4 regions of the Glutamicibacter sp. JL.03c genome follow, and region 4 is predicted to be linked to each of the others. Evidence: riboswitches for the same ligand, from Rfam matches in the RefSeq annotation. Region 4 holds a riboswitch; each other region holds the start of a gene.
The links. A riboswitch is a leader RNA that binds a small molecule or an ion and turns the genes downstream of it on or off. The one in region 4 is predicted to bind S-adenosylmethionine.
Positions count from the first base shown of each region.

Region 1: another riboswitch for S-adenosylmethionine. It lies ahead of OF385_RS15655 (acyl-CoA dehydrogenase family protein); the one in region 4 lies ahead of OF385_RS13425 (OsmC family protein).
Region 2: another riboswitch for S-adenosylmethionine. It lies ahead of OF385_RS01610 (acyl-CoA dehydrogenase family protein); the one in region 4 lies ahead of OF385_RS13425 (OsmC family protein).
Region 3: another riboswitch for S-adenosylmethionine. It lies ahead of OF385_RS03395 (O-acetylhomoserine aminocarboxypropyltransferase/cysteine synthase family protein); the one in region 4 lies ahead of OF385_RS13425 (OsmC family protein).

Region 1 covers NZ_CP107575.1:3,376,932-3,382,611, reverse strand. The annotation lists gene OF385_RS15670 (ABC transporter permease) at 1-267, shown strand, start outside; gene OF385_RS15665 (ABC transporter permease) at 264-1,370, shown strand; gene OF385_RS15660 (LLM class flavin-dependent oxidoreductase) at 1,367-2,803, shown strand; SAM riboswitch class I at 2,930-3,020, shown strand; gene OF385_RS15655 (acyl-CoA dehydrogenase family protein) at 3,072-4,298, shown strand; gene OF385_RS15650 (acyl-CoA dehydrogenase family protein) at 4,326-5,555, shown strand; gene OF385_RS15645 (YidH family protein) at 5,616-5,680, shown strand, end outside.
Region 2 covers NZ_CP107575.1:342,624-348,303, reverse strand. The annotation lists gene ggt (gamma-glutamyltransferase) at 1-1,437, shown strand, start outside; gene OF385_RS01615 (LLM class flavin-dependent oxidoreductase) at 1,523-2,923, opposite strand; gene OF385_RS01610 (acyl-CoA dehydrogenase family protein) at 2,975-4,315, opposite strand; SAM riboswitch class I at 4,332-4,423, opposite strand; SAM riboswitch class I at 4,691-4,796, shown strand; gene OF385_RS01605 (ABC transporter ATP-binding protein) at 4,802-5,623, shown strand.
Region 3 covers NZ_CP107575.1:731,281-736,960, reverse strand. The annotation lists gene OF385_RS03405 (AraC family transcriptional regulator) at 1-147, opposite strand, end outside; gene OF385_RS03400 (cystathionine gamma-synthase) at 219-1,442, opposite strand; gene OF385_RS03395 (O-acetylhomoserine aminocarboxypropyltransferase/cysteine synthase family protein) at 1,444-2,745, opposite strand; SAM riboswitch class I at 2,832-2,922, opposite strand; gene OF385_RS03390 (LysR family transcriptional regulator) at 3,155-4,096, opposite strand; gene OF385_RS03385 (DUF1852 domain-containing protein) at 4,219-5,211, shown strand; gene OF385_RS03380 (methionine synthase) at 5,230-5,680, shown strand, end outside.
Region 4 covers NZ_CP107575.1:2,894,878-2,900,557, reverse strand. The annotation lists gene OF385_RS13445 (L-lactate permease) at 1-222, shown strand, start outside; gene OF385_RS13440 (FadR/GntR family transcriptional regulator) at 249-962, shown strand; gene OF385_RS13435 (SDR family oxidoreductase) at 1,129-1,899, shown strand; gene OF385_RS13430 (L-idonate 5-dehydrogenase) at 1,889-2,947, shown strand; gene OF385_RS13425 (OsmC family protein) at 3,023-3,574, opposite strand; SAM riboswitch class IV at 3,605-3,724, opposite strand; gene OF385_RS13420 (DEAD/DEAH box helicase) at 3,860-5,680, shown strand, end outside.

The DNA.
Region 1 (5,680 bases), 480 kb from region 4:
TTGGTGGCCCGGCTCTCGGCCGCGGTTCCCGGCATTGGAACGCAGATTCTGCTGGACATCATCCTGGTGGCCTACATGTCCATGATCTTCTCCCGCCGGCGACTGGTCAGCGTTGCCGGCACCGTGCTGGCCGCCGTGTTCGTCGCCGCCCTGGATAACGGGCTGACCCTGCTCGGCGTGGCCAGCCAGTGGGTGGGCGCTGCCAAGGGCCTGCTGATCTTGCTGGTTCTGGCCAGCGTGACCCTGCGCGGAAGGAAGAACCGATGAGCACTGCCCCGACTCTTGCCGCGCCAGCGGCCCCAGCCCCTGAATCTCCAACCGCCAAGAGCGCCAAGAAGCGCGGCTCCTTCCAGGCGTCGCGGCTGGTGGCGCCTGGAACTTTGGCCCTGATCCTCATCGTTTTCTCGGTGCTCAGCCCGGTGTTCTTCACAGCGGGAAACCTCGTGGGAATCCTGGGGCAGGTAGCGCTGCTGGCGCTGGTTGCCCTTGGCCTGACCCTGGTGGTGCGGGCCGGCGGCATTGACCTGTCGATCGGCGTGGCCCTCGACTTGGGCGCCCTGGCCAGCGCCTGGCTGATCCACGACGGGTATCGTGCGTGGGTGGCTGTGGCCGGCGGATTGCTTTTTGCCTTGGCCGTGGGGCTGGTGAATGCGCTCTTGATCGTTCTCCTGCGGATCCCTGCCTTCCTGGCCACGCTGAGCGTCTGGTTTGTCGGCACCAGCGTGCAGCAGCTGCTCACCAGCGGAGGCGCGCCGATCTACCTCTCGGCGCCACTGGTGCCCGATGGTTTTGCCGTGATCGGGCGCGGCTACTTCCTGGACATCGATGCCGCCATCATCAACGCCGCATCCATCGCCGTGGTGGTGGCTTTGCTGCTGGGCATCACCCGTTATGGGCGCACGCTGACCATGGCCGGCGAGCAGCCCAGCGCCGCGAAGATCTCGGGGCTGCGGATCACTACGCTGATTGCCAGCGCGTACCTGCTGTGCGCGGTCATTGCCGGATTCGCCGGAGTGGTGCTGGCCGCACGCTCCAACGGCTACGTTCCGGGCAGCGGCCAGGCCTATCTGATGGATGCCATCGGAGCGGTCTTCATCGGGGCAACCATCAGCCGCTACGGACGGGTGTCCGTGGGCGGAACACTGATCGGCGTGGTGATCTTCGGCCTGCTGGATAACGGGCTGAACCTGATCGGCCTGTCCTTCTTCTGGCAGGACCTGGCCCGCGGGCTGGTGCTGCTGGCGATCCTGCTCGCCGCCGTGGTGCTCGGGCGGGCCAAGGGGCAGCCGGCAACCGGCATTTTCGCGCTCCTGCGCACAGCAAAGCGCCAAGCACCGACCACCACCGCAAAGGGAAGCAGCAACTCATGAGCCAGCGCATCCACCTGAACGCCTTTGACATGACCTGCGTCAGCCACCAAAGCCCGGGGCTGTGGCGGCATCCGCAGAATAGGGCCGATGAGTACAACACCCTTGACTACTGGGTTGATCTGGCCAAGACCCTGGAGCGCGGTGGATTCGACGCGTTGTTCCTGGCCGATGTGCTGGGCATCTATGACGTGTACCAGAACTCCAGCGGGCCTGCGCTGCTCGATGCCGACCAGGTGCCGCTGAACGATCCCTTTATGCAGGTTTCCGCCATGGCCGCGGCCACGAAAAACCTCGGCTTCGCGGTGACCAGCGCGCTGACCTACGAGCAGCCCTACGCCTTGGCCCGGAAGTTCTCCTCGCTGGATCACCTCACCCGCGGGCGCATCGGCTGGAATGTAGTGACCAGCTACCTGGAGTCGGCGGCCCGCAACCTGGGCATGACCCGGCAGCTGGATCACGATGCCCGCTACGACATCGCCGATGAATTCATGGACGTGGTCTACAAGCTCTGGGAAGGCTCCTGGGAGGAAGGCGCGGTGCTCAAGGACCGCGAACGCGGCGTCTACACCGATCCTTCCAAGGTGCATCCGATCAACCATCACGGCGAGTACTTCACCGTGCCCGGCATCCACCTCTCCGAGCCCTCCATCCAGCGCACCCCGGCGATCTTCCAAGCCGGCGCGTCTTCCCGCGGCCGGCGCTTCGGCGCCCAGCATGCCGAGGGCATCTTCCTGAACTCGATCAACACCGCGGTCACCCGTCGGCAGACCGACGCGATCCGCGACGAATTCGAACTGGTCGGCAGGCCCCGGGATGCGGCCAAGATCTACGCGCTGATGACCACCGTGGTGGCCGACTCGGATGCCCAAGCCGAGAAGCTCTACCGCGAATACCAGTCCTATGCCTCGCGCGAGGGCGCCATGGCCTTCTACGGCGGCTGGTCCGGGCTGGATCTGAGCCAGTACGCGCCGGATGAGGAGCTGCAGTACCTGGAAACCAATGCGGCCCGCTCGGCGGTGTCGATTTTCACTACCGCGAACCCCCAGCAGAAGTGGACCCCGAATGCCATTGCCGACTACCTCGGGGTGGGTGGCATCGGGCCGGTGCTGGTGGGCTCGGCTCAGACCGTGGCCGATGAAATCGAGCGCTGGGTGGATGAATCCGGGCTGGACGGGATCAACCTGGCCTACGCCATCACCCCCGGCTCCTTCGAGCAGTTCACCGATCTGGTGGTCCCGGAGCTGCGCAAGCGCGGGCGGACCTGGGCAGGATACGAAGGCAATACCCTGCGCGAGTACCTGACCGAGCCTGGCACCACGCGGGTGGCTGGGCACCACCCGGCAGCGGCCTACCGCGGAGCCTATGCGGGCAAGGCCTCGGCGGCCGATGCGAAGGCCAGCCAAACCCCTGAAGCGGTATTGGGCGCACCGTGACATATGAGGAAATATGACGGATTCTTTCGCGGCTTCAGGGCCGCGAAAATGTCGATACATGACGATGTTCCGCCCTGTGACGCCGTCACTGCCAACGGGCAGGCCCCGATGCTTCACTGGTAGGGCAAACCATCCAGAGCGGCTGAGAGACCTGGCTCCGCGACGCCGCAGCAAGCCTGCCTTCCGCAGTAAGTGCTAACGCCAGGTTCGATGGATTCGCAGAATCTTTCTGCATCCTTCGGAATCCATGAAGATGAGGAGAACGAAGATGACCGTACTGAGCACCCAGCTGCCGCGTGTGCCATACACCGGCACCGCCGATGAAGCAGAACTCGCGCAGTGGCGCGCAGCAGCCCGGAAAGTTGCCGACCAGCTGGCCGCCGATGCCCTGGAGCGCGACCGCAAGAACGCCCAGCCTTTTGCCGAAGTGCAGCTGCTGCGCGACGCTGGCCTGCTGAACCTGTTGGTTCCAGCGCAGTTCGGGGGAGCGGGAGCTCACTGGGAAACTGCTTTTGAGGTGGTTCGTATTCTTGCTGCCGCCGATGGCTCTATTTCCCAGCTGCTGGCCTACCACTACGTGAACCAGTCGGGCATCGCTTTCTACGGGGCACCGGAAACCCAAGCCGAATGGTGGACCCGCACCGTGGAAGGCGGTTGGCTGTGGGGCGACTCGGTCAACCCTGTCGACCCGACACTGACCCTGATTCCGGAAGGCGATGGATTCCGGCTCAATGGCTCCAAGCGTTTCTCCACGGGCTCCGGGGTCGGCGAGGTCATCGTCATCAATGCCGAGGTCACTGAAGGTGAACGCAAGGGTCAGGTTCTGGCCTTCATCATTGATAGGAACCGTGAGGGCCTGGAAATTGTCGATGACTGGGACTACCTGGGTCAGCGCCTGAGCGCTTCGAACTCGCTGAAGTATCACAACGTGCGTATTGAGCCGACGGATCTGCTCGGCGAGGTGACCGAGGAACCAGTCTCGACACTACTCACCCCTGGCATCCAACTGGCGTTTGCCAACTTCTATCTGGGCATTGCAGAGGGCGCGCTGGCGCGTGGCAAGCAGATTCTGCTTGGTCGCAAGAACGCGTGGCTGTTCTCGCAGGCCGAGACCTACTCGCAGGATCCGATCTTCCAACGCACCGTGGGCGAGCTGAAGGCGCGCACCGCAGCGGTAGCGGCGCTCACCGAAAAGCTGGGACGCAAATTCGATGCGCTACTTGCCAAGGGCGGGGACGTCACCCAGCCCGAGCGCGCGGCGCTGGCCGTGGACATTGCCGAAGCCAAGGTGGTCTCCACCGAGGTCGGTGTCGAGGTGGCCAACCGCATTTTCGAAGTCACCGGTTCGTCCTCCACCGCCAACTCGGTGGGCCTGGACCTGTTCTGGCGCAATGTGCGCACCCACTCCCTGCATGACCCGGTGGACTACAAGAAGATCGAAGTCGGCGCCTACTTCCTGCGCGGGGAGTCCCAGCCGCTCTCGCTGTACACCTAAGAACTTTTCTACGGACAGGATCCTGTGATGACTTTATTGACTACCGATAATCGACTGAATCAACTCAAGGCCCGCTTCGCGCCACTCTTTGAACAGATTGCCGAGGGCGCTGCCGAACGCGACCGCAGTGGCGAGTTGCCCTACCAGCAGATTGCCGACCTGGCTGCCGCCGGTTTCGGGGCGGTGCGCGTGCCGGTGTCCCATGGCGGCGCGGGCGCCACCCTGCCGGAGCTCTTTGAGCTCTTTGTTGATTTGGCGGCCGCTGACTCAAATATCGCCCAGGCGTTGCGCGCCCACTTCGCCTTCGTGGAAGATCGGCTGATCGCTGCCCCCGGGGCGGGCCGGGATAAGTGGCTGGCACGCTTCGTGGCCGGCGAGCTGGTCGGCAACTCCTGGACCGAGGTAGGTACGGTGAAGGTCGGGGACGTGATCACCAAGGTCACCCCGAATGGGGAAGGTGGGTTCCGGATCAACGGCACCAAGTACTATTCCACCGGTTCCATCTTTGCCGACTGGCTGGATACCTACGCGGAGCGCACCGATACCGGCAAGCGCGTGATCGCCGCGGTCAACCGCCACCAGCCTGGCGTGGAATTGGCCGATGACTGGGACGGTTTTGGCCAGCGCACCACCGGCACCGGGACCTCGACCTTCACCGATGCGATTGTGGCCGAAGAGGATCTGATCGACTTCGATACCCGCTTCAAGTACCAGACCGCTTTCTATCAGCAAGTACTGTTAGCGGTGCTCGCCGGGTCAGCTAAAGCTGCCGAACGCGACTTCGCTGCAGAGCTGAAGGCTCGCAGGCGCACCTTCAGCCACGCGGCGGCCAATGTCGCTGCCGAAGATCCGCAGCTGTTGCAGGTGATTGGTGAGGTTTCGGCGGCTGCCTTTGCTGCGGCGGGAACCGTGGAGCGCGTGTCCCAGTCACTCCAAGGAGCTTACGAGACGGCGCTGGCCCTGCAGGCGGGCGAGATTTCCGTGGACGAGGACGAGGCGGCCAATGACGCCGCCGAGCTGGCCAGCGCGCAGGCCCAAGTGGTGCTCACCCCGCTGGTGCTCAACTCCATCACCCATGCCTTTGATGCGCTGGCCGCCTCGGCCACGAGCGTGTCGAAGAACCTGGACCGGCATTGGCGCAATGCGCGCACCGCGGGCAACCACAATCCGTGGGTGTTCAAGGCGCGGCTGATCGGCGATGTGGCGGTCAACGGGGCCGAGCTGCCGCGGATCTGGGCCATCGGCGCCTCGAAGTAGCCACCGGCCAGCGGTGATTGTGTAGGCTGATCCCAAAAGGCAGGGTCCGAGGGGAGAAGCATGGCCGATGAGAAGCGCAGCGCCCTAGCACGGTGGCTCTTGCCCGGGGGGACCGATCCCGATCC
Region 2 (5,680 bases), 1.0 Mb from region 4:
GAACCGTACAACTTCACTCCGGAACTGGTGACCAGCGGTGCTGCCGTAGGCGTTCCAGGCACCGTCGCCACCTGGCAGCGGGCCTTGGATAATTGGGGTTCGCAAAGCCTGAAGCAGGTTCTGCGCCCGGCAACCCAGGTCGCTTCGCGTGGTTTTGTCGTTGATGAGACCTTCCGAGAACAGACCCTGGATAACAAGGAACGCTTCGAAGCATTCGCCTCCACCAGCGACCTGTTCCTCCCCGATGGCGATGCACCACAGGTCGGGGCCATCTTCAAGAATCCCGAACTGGCAGACACCTACCGTTTGCTGGCCAAGGAAGGCCCCAAGGCGTTCTACCAGGGCGACCTAGCCGCCGAAATTTCCCAGACGGTCCAGACCCCGCCCAAGGTCGAGGACACCAAGCTGCCTGTTCCCGCAGGCTTTGTCAGCACCGATGACCTTGCAAACTACGAAGTGGCTGAGCAGAAGCCAACCACGGTGAACTACCGTGGGCTCGATGTCTTCGGCATGGCTCCCTCCTCCAGCGGCGGCACCACCATGGGTGAATCGCTGAACATCCTGGGCAACTACGACCTGTCCTCGATGGAGCCGGCTGACGCTTTGCACCACTATTTCGAGGCCACTGCGCTGGCCTATGCTGACCGCGGCAAGTACGTCGGTGATCCTGCCTTTGTCGATGTGCCGACCAAGACGCTGACCAGCAAGCTCTTCGGTAATGACCGCGCCTGCGCGCTGAACCCGGAGCAGGCGGCAATCAAGCCGGTGGCACCGGGCGATATCGAGAATTTTGATGGCCAGTGCCCTGCGGCAACTACCGAGCCTGCCGTGGAGCAGGATACCGAGAACATCTCCACCACCCACCTGTCAGTCGTGGACCGCTGGGGCAACGTGGTCTCCTACACGCTGACCATCGAGCAGACCGGCGGCTCGGGCATGGTCGTCCCAGGTCGCGGCTTCCTGCTGAACAACGAGCTCACGGACTTCTCCACTGTCTATGATCCAGAGGATCCAAACCGCATCGAGCCAGGCAAGCGCCCGCGTTCTTCCATGGCGCCGACCATCGTCCTGCGTGATGGCGAGCCGGTGCTGGCTATTGGCTCCCCGGGTGGTTCCACGATCATCACCACGGTGCTGCAGACCCTGATCAACCGCTTTGACCTGGGCATGGACATCAGCCAGGCGATCGCCGCCCCACGCGCCTCGCAGCGCAATACCGCAGCGGTGACCGCGGAGCCGGAATTCATCTCCCGATACGGCTCGGCATTGGAAGCTTTTGGCCACAAGCTCACCCCGGCCGGGGGTTCCTTCACCCCGCAGGCAGAGATCGGCGCGGTGGAAGCCGTGGAGATCCACGCTGATGGAACGCTGACCGCAGCGGCCGAACCGGTGCGCCGCGGCGGAGGCTCCGCCATGGTGGTGGCTCCCGCGAGGTAAGTCCGGAGAGCAACGCCGGCTCCGTCCACCTGTGAGGGTGGACGGAGCCGGCGTTGGTTCTAGGTCGAGGCTTCTTGCCCGCTGATCAGCCCTGGGTGGCCAGGCGGCTGGAAATCTTGAACTGCGCCGCGCGGTGGGTATCCTTCACCCGGTCGCCGGCGCCAAAGAGCTTATTGCGCAGCGATCCTTGAGCATATTCGGTCTTGTAGGCCCCGCGAGCTTGAAGCTCGGGAACGACGTATTCGACGACGTCCTCGAAGGTCCCGGGGGTCACCGCATACGCCAAGTTGAAGCCGTCCACGTCGGTGTAGTCGACCCACTCAATAAGCTTCTCTGCCACCTCAGCTCCTGAGCCGACGGTGATCGGCCCGAAGCCTCCCACGCCCACCCACTCGGCCAACTGGCGGATGGTCCATGGATTGCCATCATCGCCGCTGGCCTTCTGGAAGGTTTCCACCGACGATTGGATGGCGTTGGACTTCACGTTGGAACCCAGCGGTTCATCCGGATCCAGTTCGGACAGGTCTACGCCCATCCAGCCGGAGATCAGCACCTGGGCGCCTTCAATGTCGGCGTAGGACTTGTAGTCCTCGTACTTGGCCTGGGCCTTCTCCGAGGTCTCATCGGTGATGATGGTCTGCATCGCGAAGATCTTCACATCGTAGCGGTCGCGGCCTGCGGCCTCGACGGCGTCACGGATCTTGGTGACGGTGGCCTTGAGGATTTCGCGGGTCGGGCTGGTCACGAAGACCGCCTCGGCGTTTTGCGAGGCGAACGTGATGCCCCGCGAGGAGGCACCGGCCTGGTAGATGACCGGGGTGCGCTGGGTGGAAGGCTCGGTGATGGCGATGCCCGGCACCTTGAAGTACTTGCCTTCGTGCTCGATGTCGTGCACCTTGGCCGGGTCGGTATAGATCCCGGTTCCCTTGTTGTTTTGCACCGCGTCGTCTTCCCACGAGCCTTCAAGCAGCTTGTAGACCACTTCGAGATACTCATCCGCGTGGTTGTAGCGCTCGTCGTGCTCCATCTGGTCTTCCTGGCCCATATTGCGGGCGGCCGATGGCAGGTAACCGGTCACCACGTTCCAGCCCACACGGCCGTTGGTCAGGTGATCCAGGGTGGCCAGGCGGCGGGCGAAAGCGTAAGGATGCTCGTAGGCGGTGCCCGCGGTAACGCCGAAGCCGAGATTTTCGGTCACGGCGGCCATGGCGGAGACCAGCATCATCGGGTCGTTGACCGGGGCCTGGGCGCCGGAACGCAACGGGGATTCGTTGGTGCCGTTGAAGACATCGTAGGTGCCCAGCACGTCGGCAATGAATAGCCCGTCGAATTTGCCCTTTTCCAGCACCTTTGCCAGGTGGGTCCAGTAGCCGATGGTGTTGTAGGTCGAAGCCTTGTCCTCCGGGTGGCGCCAGAGGCCCGGCGACTGGTGCACCACGCAATTCATATCGAATGCGTTGAAGAGAATCTCGCGCTGCTGGCTCATTCTTGTTCCCCTTGCCATGGTTGGGTAATAGTGAAGTCTGTTGGGCGGCGTTCAGGCGCCGTAGCCCCGGTGGTTGCTGTCTTCGCCGGTGACCGAAAGCCGTTGCGGCTGGACAGCATTGATTTCGTAGTCACCTACGATGCGGGCCTTGTAGATGGCCGGGTTATGGGTGGCGATGGTGCGGGCGTTGCGCCAGTGCCGGTCCAAGTTGCAGACGACGCTGGTGGCTGATGCCCCAAGTCCATCGAAGAGCTTGCTCGTCGCGCCGATCACCAGTGGCTGGACGATGGTTTGCGCCCGGTTCGCGGCGAGTTCGCATACCGCATAGCGTTCCTCGTCGTTCAGCCCCGGATCCACCAGCGCCGCTTCGACTTCAAGGACCGCTCCAATCACCACCGAATCGGCGGCAAAGGATTCCGCGGAGACCTCGCCGACCAGTTGGAGCACCTGCGGTTCGCGGTGCACCGGCACGCCGGTTCCAGTGGTGAAGATTCGGGTCCGGTTCTGCACCGAGATGCGCAGGTCGTTCAGGGCTGCCCGGGCAATACCTGCCTGGACGGCCATGAGCACCAGCTGGAAGATCGCAGCCTCGGAATCGTTGGATTGCTGTGGAATGAACGAGTCCACCGGGACTTGATGGAATTCGGTGGTGCCAGTTCCAGTCAGACCTTGGCCAAACCCGTCCCAGTCATCAAGGATCTTCACGCCGCTGTGCTGGGTGGAAACCACGGCGATCTGGCGTCCGGGCAAGTCCGGATGGGCTACGGCTACCGTGGTCCAATCCGCGAAAATGGTGCCGGTGCAGTAGTATTTTTCGCCGTTGACCAGCCAGCGGTCGTCCGCGGGGCTCACCTTGGTGTTCAGGGTGCCCAGGGCATTGCCGCCGCGTTCGGTGTAAGCGTTGCCGACAATCTGCCCTGCGGCGATACGGGCAATCCACTTGCTGCGCAGTTCTTGGTCATCAAGGACCAGGACGTTTTCAACGAAGGCGATATGCGCACGCCACAACTGGCCCACATGGGAATCGGCTTCCGAGAGTTCGATGAGCAGACGGAACACGTCGACCAGACGGGCACCGTAACCGCCATCCGCCACCGGGATGCGCAACGCGCCGAAACGCTCGCGGTTCAGCAGTCCCACCTGCTCGAAAGGCAAGACCCGATTGCGGTCGCGGTCCTTTGCGGTGGCTGCGATCTGGGCGAAAACCGGGCGGAAGACTTCGGCCAGGCGGTCGTATTGCTCATCCGCGCTGGGACCGGGGGTGACTTTCAGCAGCTGCCGGGTGGGCAGCTGCTCTTGAAACTCGTCGAGCTCCAGGGCGCTGGCCTGCGAAGGGTCGCTGAGCTGGTTGAAGTCCACGCCGGAGGTGTTTGGCGACTCGCCAAATGACATCAGAAGTCCTCAATTCTTTCCATCGGTCCTGGCGGTAGCACCGTCCCGCGATCCGGGTGGTTGCTGCGGCGTCGTCGAGCCAGATCTCTTAGCCGCTCTGGATGGGTTTTCATTCATTTGTAGCCGTAACAAACCGGTGCTTCCAAGCCGCGAAGTCACATTTCGTCGCCGTGACGCACCAGATTGACAGGCAGGTCGCACGGCCAATGGCCGTTCATGCCGAAGATGACTTGATCATCAACGCCCATCATCGATCAAACAGGCATTCAATAAAATAAATAACGAAATATCCCGTGCATGTGACGCAGTTATCGAACATTTTTCATGTTACGCAAGATTTGCATTCAAATCCTTCGAAACCCTGTAATGGACGTGTAACCATCCCGAGCGGCCGAGAGATCTGGCTCAATGACGCCGCAGCAACCACCTATGGATGACCAACCATTCCATAGGCCGGTGCTACCGCCAGGACCGATGGAGATGAATATGGCACTGAGCTTTGCACAGCCCCGGGCACACGGCCCGGCCCGCACCTCGACGGCACTCGGTGTCGACTTCAGCGAGGTATCGCGCACCTTCAGCAGCAAGAAGGAAAACCGAACCGTACTATCCGGAATCAACCTGCAGATCCCTGCAGGGCAGGTGGTCGCGATCCTTGGTGCCAGCGGCTGCGGCAAGTCGACATTGCTGCGTGCAGTCTCTGGCCTGGACACCCCGACCACCGGAAGCATCCACACCGGCGATCACGAAGTGCTCGGAATCAACGAACTGTGCGCGGTGGCCTTCCAGGAACCCCGGCTCCTGCCGTGGCGTTCGGTACGCGAAAACATTGCGCTCGGACTCGCGCCCGGCACTGGCAAAGCCGACGGCGAACAACTCATTGACGAACTCATCGAACTTACCGGCCTGAGCCATGCAGCCGATTTGCGGCCGCGCGAGATTTCCGGCGGCATGGCCCAGCGGGTTTCGCTGGCTCGCGCGCTGGCCCGTCGCCCGGGCGTCCTGCTTTTGGATGAACCATTCGGCGCTTTGGACGCGCTCACCCGTCTGAAAATGCAGGACCTGCTGCTCTCCATCCATGCTTCCTTGCCCACCACAGTGCTCATGGTGACCCACGACGTGGACGAAGCATTGACCTTGGCTGACCGGGTCATCGTCCTGGGCCGCAACGGAGCAGACACCGCGGCCACCATCATCGAAGACCTGGCAATTGGCGCTACCCACCCACGCCAACATAACGATGAACAATTCATTGCCCACCGCGCAGGGCTGCTGCGCCTGCTCGGCGTGGACCCGACCAATCACTGACTTCCAACGCGCCTAGCGTGTCAAGAACCACCACATCGACGGCAGTACTGCCGCACC
Region 3 (5,680 bases), 1.4 Mb from region 4:
GGAGACCGGCATGCCGGCCAGCGAGGAAAACATCCGTCGCACGTGGTATTCGGTGGTGCCTTCGGCGCGCACCAGCTCAGCGAGGTTGATCTGCTCGCGCAGATTCGCCTCGATTTGCTCGATGAGCCGATTGAGAATTCCGATCATGTACCCACCCTTCCCCAACTACTATCCTTTGGGGAAGGGGCACGCCGCCCGATAATCGCGGTTCGAAACGATCAGGCGTTTTCCAGGGCCTTTTCACGCACGGTAGAGGTGGCCGGTTGAACGGACGGTGCCGAAGCAGCACGCGCCGCGGCCAGCCCGCGCTGAAGATCGGCGATCAGATCTTCGACCTCTTCGATGCCCACCGAGAGGCGGACCAGATTGGCCGGGATTTCCAGCTCGGTGCCGATCAGCGAGGCGTGGGTCATTTCGCGCGGGTAGCAGACCAGGGATTCCACCCCGCCCAGTGAGACCGAGAGCTGGAAGTACTCCATGGATTGGGCGAAGGCGCGGGCGGCGGCCTCGTCTTCCAGGGCCAGCGAGACGATCCCGCCAAAACCGCGCTGCTGTCGGGCTGCCAGCTCGTGGCCCGGGTGGGATTCCAGGCCCGGGTAGTAGACCCGGGTGACCTCGGGCTGAGCGTCAAGCCAGCGGGCCAGTTTATCCGCGGAAGCACAGTGGCGTTCCATGCGCAGGCCCAGGGTCTTCAGCCCGCGGGCAGCCAGGTAGGAATCCTGCGGTCCGGCCACCGCTCCCCCGGCGAACTGCTGGTAGCCCACCGCTTCGGTCAGGGTTTGGCCGCGGAAGTGATGGTCGGCCACGATCACCGCGCCGCCGAGCACATCGGAGTGCCCGCCGATGTACTTGGTGGTGGAGTGGACCACCGCATGGGCGCCAAAATCCAGCGGGCGCTGCAGGTAAGGAGTGGCGAAGGTATTATCCACGACCAGCAGGGCGCCGTGTTCGCGGGCGATGGCAGCCCATCCGGCCAGATCTGCGATGCCCAGCAGCGGATTGGAGGGGGTCTCCACCCAGAGCAGCGCGGTGTTCGGGCGCACCGCGGCACGCACCGAATCCAGGCTGGTGATGTCCACCGCCGAGGAGGTGATGCCCCATTTGCTGTGCAGCTTGGAGATCAACCGGTTGGTGCCGCCGTAGCCGTCGGCCCCGAGGATGATGTGGTCGCCCGGTTCGAGCACCGCACGCAGCAGTGCGTCTTCGGCGGCGATGCCGGAGGCGAAGGCGAAGCCAGCTGCACCGTGTTCCAGCGCGGTGAGCTGGTCCTGGAACCCGTCGCGGGTGGGATTCGAGCCGCGGGAGTATTCATGCCCGGAGCGCAGCACGTTGATGCCGTCCTGGATGAAGGTGCTGGTCTGGTAGATTGGCGGGACCACGGCGCCGGTGTGCGGGTCCTTGTGCTGGCCGGCGTGCACGGCCTGGGTGTTGAAGCCAGTCATCTCATGCTCCTTGGGTTTGCGGGGCCAGGGCCTGGTCCAATGCCAGATCCAGGGCCTGGGTGAGATCTGCGAGCAGGTCGGCCGGGTCTTCCAGGCCAACCGAGAGGCGCAGGGTTGAAGTGTTCAGGCCGGCGTCGGCCAGCTGGGAAGCCGAGAGTCGGCAGTGCGTCATGGTCGCCGGGTGCGAAATCATGGTGCGGGTATCCCCCACATTGGCGGCCAGCGAGATCAGCTTGAGCCCATCGATCACCGGGGAAACCAACGTAGGGTGCGCCAGTTCGATGGCCACCACGCAGCCGGTGCCCTTGGGTGTGATCTTGGCGGCCAGCTCGTGGCTCGGGTGGGTGGGCAGCGACGGGTGGTGGATGGCCGCGATGCCCGGGTGAGCAGAGAGCTTCTCGATCAGGGTGGTGACGCTGCGCTGCACGTGGGCGGCGCGTACCGGCAGGGTTTCGATGCCGGCCAGGATGCCCTGGGCGCTGGCCGGGGCCAGGGTTGGACCCAGATCGTGCAGGAATTTGGAGCGGACCAGCATCGCGTAGGCAGCCGACCCGTGGCGTTCAAACAGCGAAGTATTGTTCAGTCGCACTCGTGGGGCTGCGATTTGCGGCCAGCGCGCGGTGTCGGAGAAGTCGAACTTCCCCGAATCCACAACGATCCCGCCCAAAACCGAGCCGTGTCCGGCCAGGCCCTTGGTGGCCGAGTGGACCACGATGTCGGCTCCGAAGTCCAGCGGGCGTACGTTCAGCGGGGTGGCCAGGGTGTTATCCACGACCACCGGGATGTTGTGTTCGTGGGCGATGGCCGAGATGGCGGGAAGATCGGCCACTGTGCACAGCGGGTTGGAGACCGATTCCAAGAAAAATGCGCGGGTGTCTTCCTCGATGGCCTGTGCCCAAGCCAAAGGATCGGCCTGATCCACAAAGCTGATGCGGATGCCAAAGTCGGCGAAGGTGTCGGTGAACAGATCCACGGTGCCGCCGTAGAGCGAGGAGGAAGCCACGATGTGCTTAGGTCCCTGGGTCAGCGCCAGCAAAGACAACGCAACCGCGGACTGGCCGGTGGCGGTGGCTACCGCGTGGGCTCCACCTTCCAGTGCTGCCACGCGCTGTTCGAGGATCGAGACGGTGGGGTTGCCGGTGCGTGAGTAGGTAAAGCCGGCCTGGCGCAGCGCGAACTTTTCGATCGCTTCGGCGTGCGACTGGAATTGGTAGGCTGCGGAATTGTGCAGTGGCGGCAGCATTGGGCGGAAGTCTCCGCTGGGGCGGTATCCTGCGTGGACCGCATCGGTTCCTTGGCTCATGGCTCCTCCTCGATTCTCTGCGAGGGAGTGCACCGATTGGCGTCGTGTGGCAACACGAAGCACAGCGCGAAAGCGCGTTCGGAACTGCTCCATCGTTCCTGGCATTAGCACCTTTCGGTTTCCCGATGGTTGCTGCGACGTCAACGAGCCAGATCTCTTAGTCGCTCTTGATGGTTTGTTGTTCTTCCATGGTTGGGCATGGCTCCCAAAGCGTGCAAGCGCTATCGGGCGGTTGGCTTCATACAAGGCCACCACGCTTCATATGTCGCCAAGTTGTCATGATGACGCGGTGGCTGGCGCCACTTTATGACGCGGTGAATTGAACAGGACCTGCGTGATTTCAAGGTTTTTGCCGAAGTTTATGACGATGGAGAGGTGCTCGATGACCGGGAGTTACGCCGTGGGCGGCTCAGCCGAGCACTTCCACCCCGAAGCTGGCCACCACGGCGCGGACTTCTTGCAGGTAGCGCTGGGCCTGGTCGGTGAGCGGGATCGCGGCGTGGTCGATCCAGCCGATCTCGATGCTCTCTTCGATCGCCAGCGGGATGGCAACGATGGAGGGATCAAGCTCGTCGCTGATGATGCCGGTGGAAATCGTGTACCCGCCCAGGCCGATCATGAGGTTGAAGATGGTGGCGCGGTCCGAAACCTGGATTTCGCGTTGGCTGGAGCGCGTGGAGAGCACTTCCTCGGCGAAGTAGAAGGAATTGTTCGCGCCCTGGTCGAAGGTCAGCCGCGGCAGGTCTTCGAGGTCTTCGAGTGTGACCTGGTCCCGGGTAGCCAGCGGGTTGCTGCGCGAGATGAAGATGTGCGGATCAGCCAGGAACAGCGGGTGGAAGACCAGCCGGGATTCGCGCAGCAGCTTGTCGATGACCTTCCGGTTGAAGTCGTTGCGGTACAGGATCCCGATGTCGCTGCGCAGGGTGCGCACGTCCTCGATGATTTCCTCGGTGCGCGTCTCGCGGAGCGAAAACTGGTACTCCTCGGCCCCGCTGGCCTGGACCATCCGGACAAAGGCATCCACGGAAAATGAGTAGTGCTGGGTGGAGACGCCCAGCAGCCGCCTGGCGGAGGGCCGGCCTAGGTAGCGGTGCTCCAGCAGCTCCACCTGCTCCAGGACCTGGCGGGCATAGCCAAGGAATTCTGCGCCTTCGGCGGTGAGCGTCACTCCCCTGGCCGAGCGCACCAGCAAGGTGCGCCCCACCCGTGATTCGAGCTCCTTCATCGCCGCCGACATGCTGGGTTGCGCGACGTAAATCAAGTCGGCGGCAGCCGAGATGGAGCCCTCGGAGGCTACCGCCACGAAATAGCGCAGCTGCTGCAGTGTCAAGCCATTTGTTCCCTGCACCATAGCCAGAGTCTATATGAATCCATAGTTATATCGAGTTACCTGATATCAAGAATCACCCTGCATGATTGACGCAACGACATCCCCTCGGCCTGCCCAGGCCTCCCAAATACAGATTGGCCATCATGGCAGACGCATTAAATTTCAGTATTAGCACCACAAGATTCGACGAGAATTACTCTCCTTCGGCGAATTCTCGCACCACGACAAACTTCGCCAATTTGGCACGCGGTGAGCGCCGCGAAGAGAACCTTCGCAATGCCCTGACGATGATCAACCGTCGTTTCAATTCCTTGGCTCACTGGGACAATCCTCAGGGCAACCGTTATGAGCTGGAATTGGAAATCATTTCAGCAAATGTGCATTTTTCCGCCGATAATACCGGTCAGCAATTTCCACTTTTAGAAGTGCTTGAAACCACGATCGTGGATAAACTCACCGGCACTCGCTCCCAAGGTATGGTCGGCAATAATTTCTCTTCTTATGTCCGCGATTACGACTTCAGCGTGGTGCTCCCAGCATCTTGTAATGACAGTGGAGCTCCGGTGCTCCCAGAAGATTTTGGCGATCTCCACGGACAGCTCTTCCAACATTTCTTGAACTCACAGGCATACCGTGAACGTTTTGCCCAGCTGCCGGTGGTCTGCATCAGCGTCTCGACTTCCAAGACCTATTTCCGCACCGGTAACAGCCATCCGGTGCTCGGTTTGGAATACCAGCAAGATGAAAATTCATTGACCGACGCGTACTTCGGAAAAATGGGCTTGAGCGTGCGCTACTTCATGCCGCCGGGCGCCGTTGCGCCATTGGCTTTCTACTTCCGCGGCGACCTGCTCAACGATTACACGAACCTTCAGCTGATCAGCCTTATCAGCACCATGGAGACATTCCAGAAGATCTACCGCCCGGAAATCTACAACGCCAATTCGGCGGCTCCCGCGGTGTACCACCCGAGCTTGGGTGCCAAGGACTTCTCCCCCACCCGCGTCTTCTATGACCGCGAAGAACGAACTCAGTTGGGCAAGATCCAAGGCAAGTTCACCGAAGAGCATTTCATCATCCCGAATCGCCAACTGCTCGATCAGTGGTCTTCTTCCTACCCGACTCCTGTCGCCTAAGAATCCGAAAGATAACTTATGACTTCCCCGCTTATCCCCACGTCAATTGTCGGCAGCCTGCCCAAGCCTTCATGGCTGGCCCAGCCCGAGGTCCTCTGGTCCGATTGGAAACTCTCGGGCTCCGAACTGGCTGAAGGAAAACACGACGCGATGCGTGCGGCGGTACTGGAACAGACCCAGCGTGGCATTGACATCATCAGCGACGGTGAACAGACTCGTCAGCACTTCGTCACCACGTTCATTGAGCACCTGAGCGGTGTTGATTTCGAAAAGCGTGAAACCATACGCATTCGAAATCGCTACGATGCCAGCGTGCCAACAGTGGTGGGTGCTGTAGAGCGCCAAAAACCAGTATTTGTTGAGGATGCCAAGGCCCTTCGCACATTTACCGACAAGCCCATCAAGTGGACTCTGCCTGGCCCGATGACCATGGTTGATACTTTGTATGATGCTCACTACCAGAGTCGCG
Region 4 (5,680 bases):
ATCGACCCGCACCTGCTGGTGGCAGCCAATACCTCCGGTGGCGTGGTCGGCAAGCTGATTTCCCCGCAGAACCTGGCCATCGCCGCGACCAGCGTGAAGATGGAAGGCCAGGAATCGGTGATCCTGAAGAAGGTCGCCGGATGGTCGGTCGGCATGCTGCTGGTGCTGTGCTGCCTGGTCTACCTGCAGTCCACTCCGGTGCTGTCCTGGATGCTTCCGTAGTGCTCTGACCGGCTAAAATAAATCCGATGCCAATTAACCCAGCTCCGCGTGCGTACCAGATCGTGCTTCAGGCCATTGAGCAAGATCTGCGTATGGAGAAGTTGTCTGTGGGGGACCAGCTTCCCGGTGAACGTGCGCTCGCGGAGCAGCATGGGATCTCCCGCGCCTCGGTACGCGATGCCATCCGCATCCTTGACGTGATGGGCATTATCAAGACTTCCACGGGTTCCGGACCCAATTCCGGGGCGGTGATCATCTCCAACCCATCGGCCGGGATCTCCCAGGCCTTGCGCCTGCACCTGGCGGCCAAGGGCATCAATGTCCGAGAGATTGTCGAATCTCGCATCCTGCTGGAAACCTGGGCCGCGCAGATGAACCCCCGCGACCCGATCCACGCCCAGCAGGTCATCGACCGCACCGCGGTGCTGATCATGCGCATGGATGATGCGCAGCTTTCGCGCGAGGCCTTCCACCGGATCGATGCCGAATTCCATGTGCTGCTTGCGTCCATGGCCGGCAACTCTGTGGTCGAATCCATGATGGAATCCCTGCGCAACTCCATCAGCGATTACGTTGCCGCATCGATTCCGGATGACGAATCCTGGCAGCCGGTGGTCAAGGTGCTGCGCCGCCAGCACAAGGCCATCCACCATGCCTTCGCCACCGGGCAGCGCGAACGCGCAGCCCAGCTGCTCGAAGAGCACATCAACTGGTTCTACACTCAAACCCGGTCGATGTAGTTGAAAGCGTAACAACTAAATAAGTCGGACTTTATAGCACCATCGCTTCCTTATATCTGATATGTTTTGGGAGAGCGACGGGGCTGATTTTCGGATGCATCCACTGGTTTTTACCGGTGGTGAGTTCCCGTCGATGAACCATCGACACTTCCATGCGAGGGAATTCATGAGTCAACTCTTCGACCTATCCGGGCGATTGGCCCTAGTCACCGGGTCCTCCCGCGGCATCGGCCGCGAATTGGCCCGCGCCCTGGCTGACGCCGGAGCCACCATCATCCTGCACGGGCGAGATGAGCAGCGCCTGGCCGAAACCGCCGCGGACTTCGCCAACCGCTACGGGGCAGATCGCATCCACAGCGTCTGCTTCGACGTCACCGATGACGCCTCCGTACGCGAGAACATCGCGGCGATCGAAAAAAATATCGGTGCGATCCGCATCCTGGTGAACAACGCCGGCATCCAGCACCGCGTTCCCATGCTTGAACTGGACGTCGCCGACTGGCAGCGAGTCATCGAAACCAACCTGACCAGCGCCTTCCTGGTAGGGCGCGAAGTCGCCCGCGGCATGGTGCAACGCGGCGAAGGCAAGATTATCAACATCTGTTCGGTGCAAACCGACTTGGCTCGCCCCACCATCTCCGCCTACACCGCGGCCAAGGGCGGCCTGCGCAACCTCACCCGCGCCATGACCGCAGAATGGGCTGGCGCAGGACTGCAGATCAACGGCATCGCACCGGGTTACATCCACACCGAGATGACCCAGAACCTCGTGGACGACGAGAAATTCAACTCGTGGATCCTGGGCCGCACACCGGCCGCCCGCTGGGGTTCCGTTGAGGACCTGGCCGGCCCGGCGATCTGGCTGGCCTCGGATGGATCCAATTACGTCAACGGGCAAACCATTTTCATCGACGGAGGCATGAGCGTTGTCGTCTAGCACCCTTTCTTCCACGACCCTGGCCGTGGTCGCGCACGCCGCCGGCGACCTGCGCATCGAACAGATCGAGCTGCCAGCACCGAAGCCCGACCAGGCCCGCATCGCCATCGCCTACGGCGGCATCTGCGGGTCGGATCTGCACTACTGGAGCCACGGCGCCGCCGGGGAATCCATCCTCAAAGCCCCGATGATTCTCGGACACGAGATCGTGGGAACCGTCATCGAAGCCGCCGTCGATGGCAGCGGACCAGCAGCCGGAACCAAGATCGCGGTGCACCCGGCAACGCCCGGGGATACCGGCGAACCATATCCGGCCGATCGCCCGAACCTTTCTCCCGGTTGCACCTACCTTGGCTCAGCCGCCCGCTACCCGCATACCGAAGGCGCCTTCGCTCGTGAAGTGAACCTGCCAACGCGCATGCTGCGCGAACTGCCCGAGGGGCTCTCGCTGCGCGATGCCGCGCTGGCCGAACCCGCAGCGGTGGCGTGGCATGCGGTCTCGCGCGCGGGCGATGTCTCAGGCAAGAAGGCTCTGGTGATCGGCGCTGGCCCGATCGGCGCGCTTGCCGTGGCAGTACTCAAGCGTGGCGGTGCCAGCGAGATCATCGCGGTGGATATGCATGAGAAGCCATTGGCTATCGCCCGGGAACTGGGCGCCACCTCCACCTTGCGCGCCGATGACCAGGAAGCCATCGCCGAGGTCAACGCGGATGTGGTGATCGAGGCCAGTGGCAACTACCGCGGCTTGGCATCAGCGGTCAGAGGTGCGGTGCGCGGCGGCCGAGTCGTCATGGTTGGACTGCTGCCCACAGGCGAGCAGCCCGCGTTGATTTCCCTGGCCATCACCCGTGAGCTGGAACTCGTCGGCTCCTTCCGATTCAACGGCGAGATCGATCAGGTGCTCGAAGCTCTGGCCGATGGCTCCTTGCAAATTGGTGCGGCCGTCACCCACGAGTTCCCCGTGGCCGAAGGCCTTGTAGCCTTTGAAACAGCCAAGGATTCCTCGACTTCAGGCAAGGTACTGCTCAACTTCAGGGAACAGCAATAATCCTCAGCCGGACGATGAACTGTGGGGGCCACTGAAATCAGTGGCCCCCACAGTTCATCGCGCCTTCGGCTCGGGCTAGTTGCTTTGGACAACCTGCACCGAAGTGGTCACCGGCACCGGGTTGGCAAAGAGGTCCAAGACTGGGCAGTGGGCATCCACTGCCTGGCGTAGTTCCTCGTAGCGTTCGGTGGACTCGGGACCGGCAATCTGCACTTTCAGATCCACCGACGAGAAACCGGGGCGGATGGAGGCATCAATGCCGAAGAGCCCGCGGACGTCGAGCTGCCCATCTGCCGTGATTTGCACGTCATCAACTTGGATGCCCAGGTTCTCTGCGTAAAGTCGATAAACCACCACCTGGCAGGACACCAGTGCTGCCAAGGCGTATTCAACCGGACTGGCGGCGACATCATTGCCACCGAGAGCTGCCGGTTCATCCACGGTAAAGGTATGCTTGCCGGCACGGATATTGCTGGCAACGGAATCAAAGCCTTCGCCCTGAACGGTAAAGGTCAACGCGGCGCTGTGCGGTGCGGCGGAGATCCGTTCGCCCCAACCAGCACCTGCCTCTTGGAGCCGCTGTGATCGGTCTTCGGCCACTGAGGGTTTTGCTGTTGCGTGAGGCATGGGGAGTCATCCCCTTTCTGGCGCAGGGGGCGCCATCGTTTACGATCTTGGATTTCAAGATGCGTCGAATCTTCACCTGGGGCACCCCGCACAATGGCTCGAGGGTTGCCGTCCACTCAGCCAGGGCCTTGAGGAGTGGAACTCGTGATTCAGTAGTTCCTTTTTATCTGCCGGCAACGGGCTCGGTAAAGTATCCACTTAATGTTTCGTCATGACTGTCCTGTCCCGGAGCATCGATAGGATGGAGGGTAGCAATCCGCTCTAACGCACTACTTTTGGATGGCGATGATGGAATTCCAGCTGACTCTTTCCTCCTTGGACTCACTCGTCTCGGAGGAAGAATTTCGCATCGGGCAATTGTTCTATGAGACGGGCAAAGTCCAAGATGTTGAACGCTACGTCGAAGTCGGAAACGCCAGAGTTACCGCGGTAGTTCGAGGCAAACAAGTCATGGTGGGGTTTCGCATTGGAAACGATGGCGTTGAGTTCCATTGTTTTTGCACCGAGCATCCTTCAGAGTATTCCTGCCCGGAAGTCGCGGCATTGCTTTTGGAAATTGCCAGCGATTCAGAGGATCCGCTCCATGTTTCTGACCGTGTAGCTGACCCTTATGGATGGCAACGCAATGTGGTTCCGCAGTGGGAACGAAACCTCAACCGGCTGTTGCCCGTTGCCGACGAAGACCCAGAAATTGTTGAGGAGCCGCTGGGGTTGATTTTGAAAGTTGTCAGTGAACCCCGGTACGGCGGGGATGACGTGCTGTCTCTTCAAGCGAGGCCAGCGAAGCAGGGATCCAAGAGCCCTTGGGTGCAGACTGGTGTGAGCTGGAAAACGGTCGCTTTCGATGAGCGCTTTCCTCGCGCTCAACGCCGGGCCGTTGTCGAGCTGAACCGATTGCGCGAGCACGCCGAAAAGGTGAAGTACGGCCACTTTTGGGAAACCACCGACTGGATTTCCCTGATGGAACTGCCCGGAAAAGACCTTTTGGCCGCGCTCAAGGACCTCAAAGAGGCCGGCGTTGCCATTATTAATGGGGGAGTCGCGTCCAAGCCACCAGTGAATTTCAGCGACAAACTAGCCCACGCACACGTGGACTTACGACAGGGTGAACATGGCCTGACAGTCGAGGGGATGCTTCGCGGGCCCGAACCGGAGCACACGCATCTGTTGCCCATCGGAAATCCACCGACCCTTGTAGCATATTCTTCCCAGCCGCTGGCCGGGTCAAGAGACTTGGGCTTGGCCGAATTCGCTGACCCTGTTTCCGCCGAGCTCGGCGCATTCATCGCTTCTGGAGTCCAGTTCATACCTTCCTCGGACGTTGGCCGGTTTGAAGAAACGCATTTGGACAGAATCCGTCAGCTGGCGCCTTTGAAGAGTGCTGACGTGTCTTATGAAATTCCGGAGCCGCCTCGTCCCGTGCTGCGCCTGCGCATGTCCAGCACCACCGATGGGGTCGGCCTGCATTTTTCGTGGATGTACTCCGCCAAGGCACCACGACAGCGAAACGTCGAGAAAGAAATCATCGCCTCGATCAACGACAAATTGGGCGACGCCACTGTTCTGGGCCAACTGGAGGCACGCGGCACCTACGCTGACCGAGAGCTGACTATCGACGAGTCCATCGACTTCATGCTCTACATCTTGCCATTGCTGGAAGAACATCCAGACATGCTGATTGAAGCTCACAACCAGCTTCCTGAATATCGGATTCTCGACTCCCCAGCAACGGTTTCCATCGAAGCGGGGGAGAACACCGGCGACTGGTTCGATCTGACCGTCGAGGTCACTATTGATGACATCAAGGTGCCTTTCGCGCTGTTGCTCGCGGCGCTCACCTTGCACTTGGACTACCTGGTGCTTGAAGACATGACAGTAATTCCCATCAGTGGTGCGGACTTCGCCCAGCTGCGTACGTTGATTGATGAAGCCGGCGAATTGGGGAAGGTCGAAGGCAGCACTATTCGAGTCCACAAACTGAGCATCGATTGGTGGCAGGAGCTGCTGGATCTGGGCATTATCGAAGCTCAGCACAACCAGTGGCTGCAAAACATGAATGAGCTCACCCGCGGAGAAGAACTCCAGCAGGTGGAACTCCCCGAGACC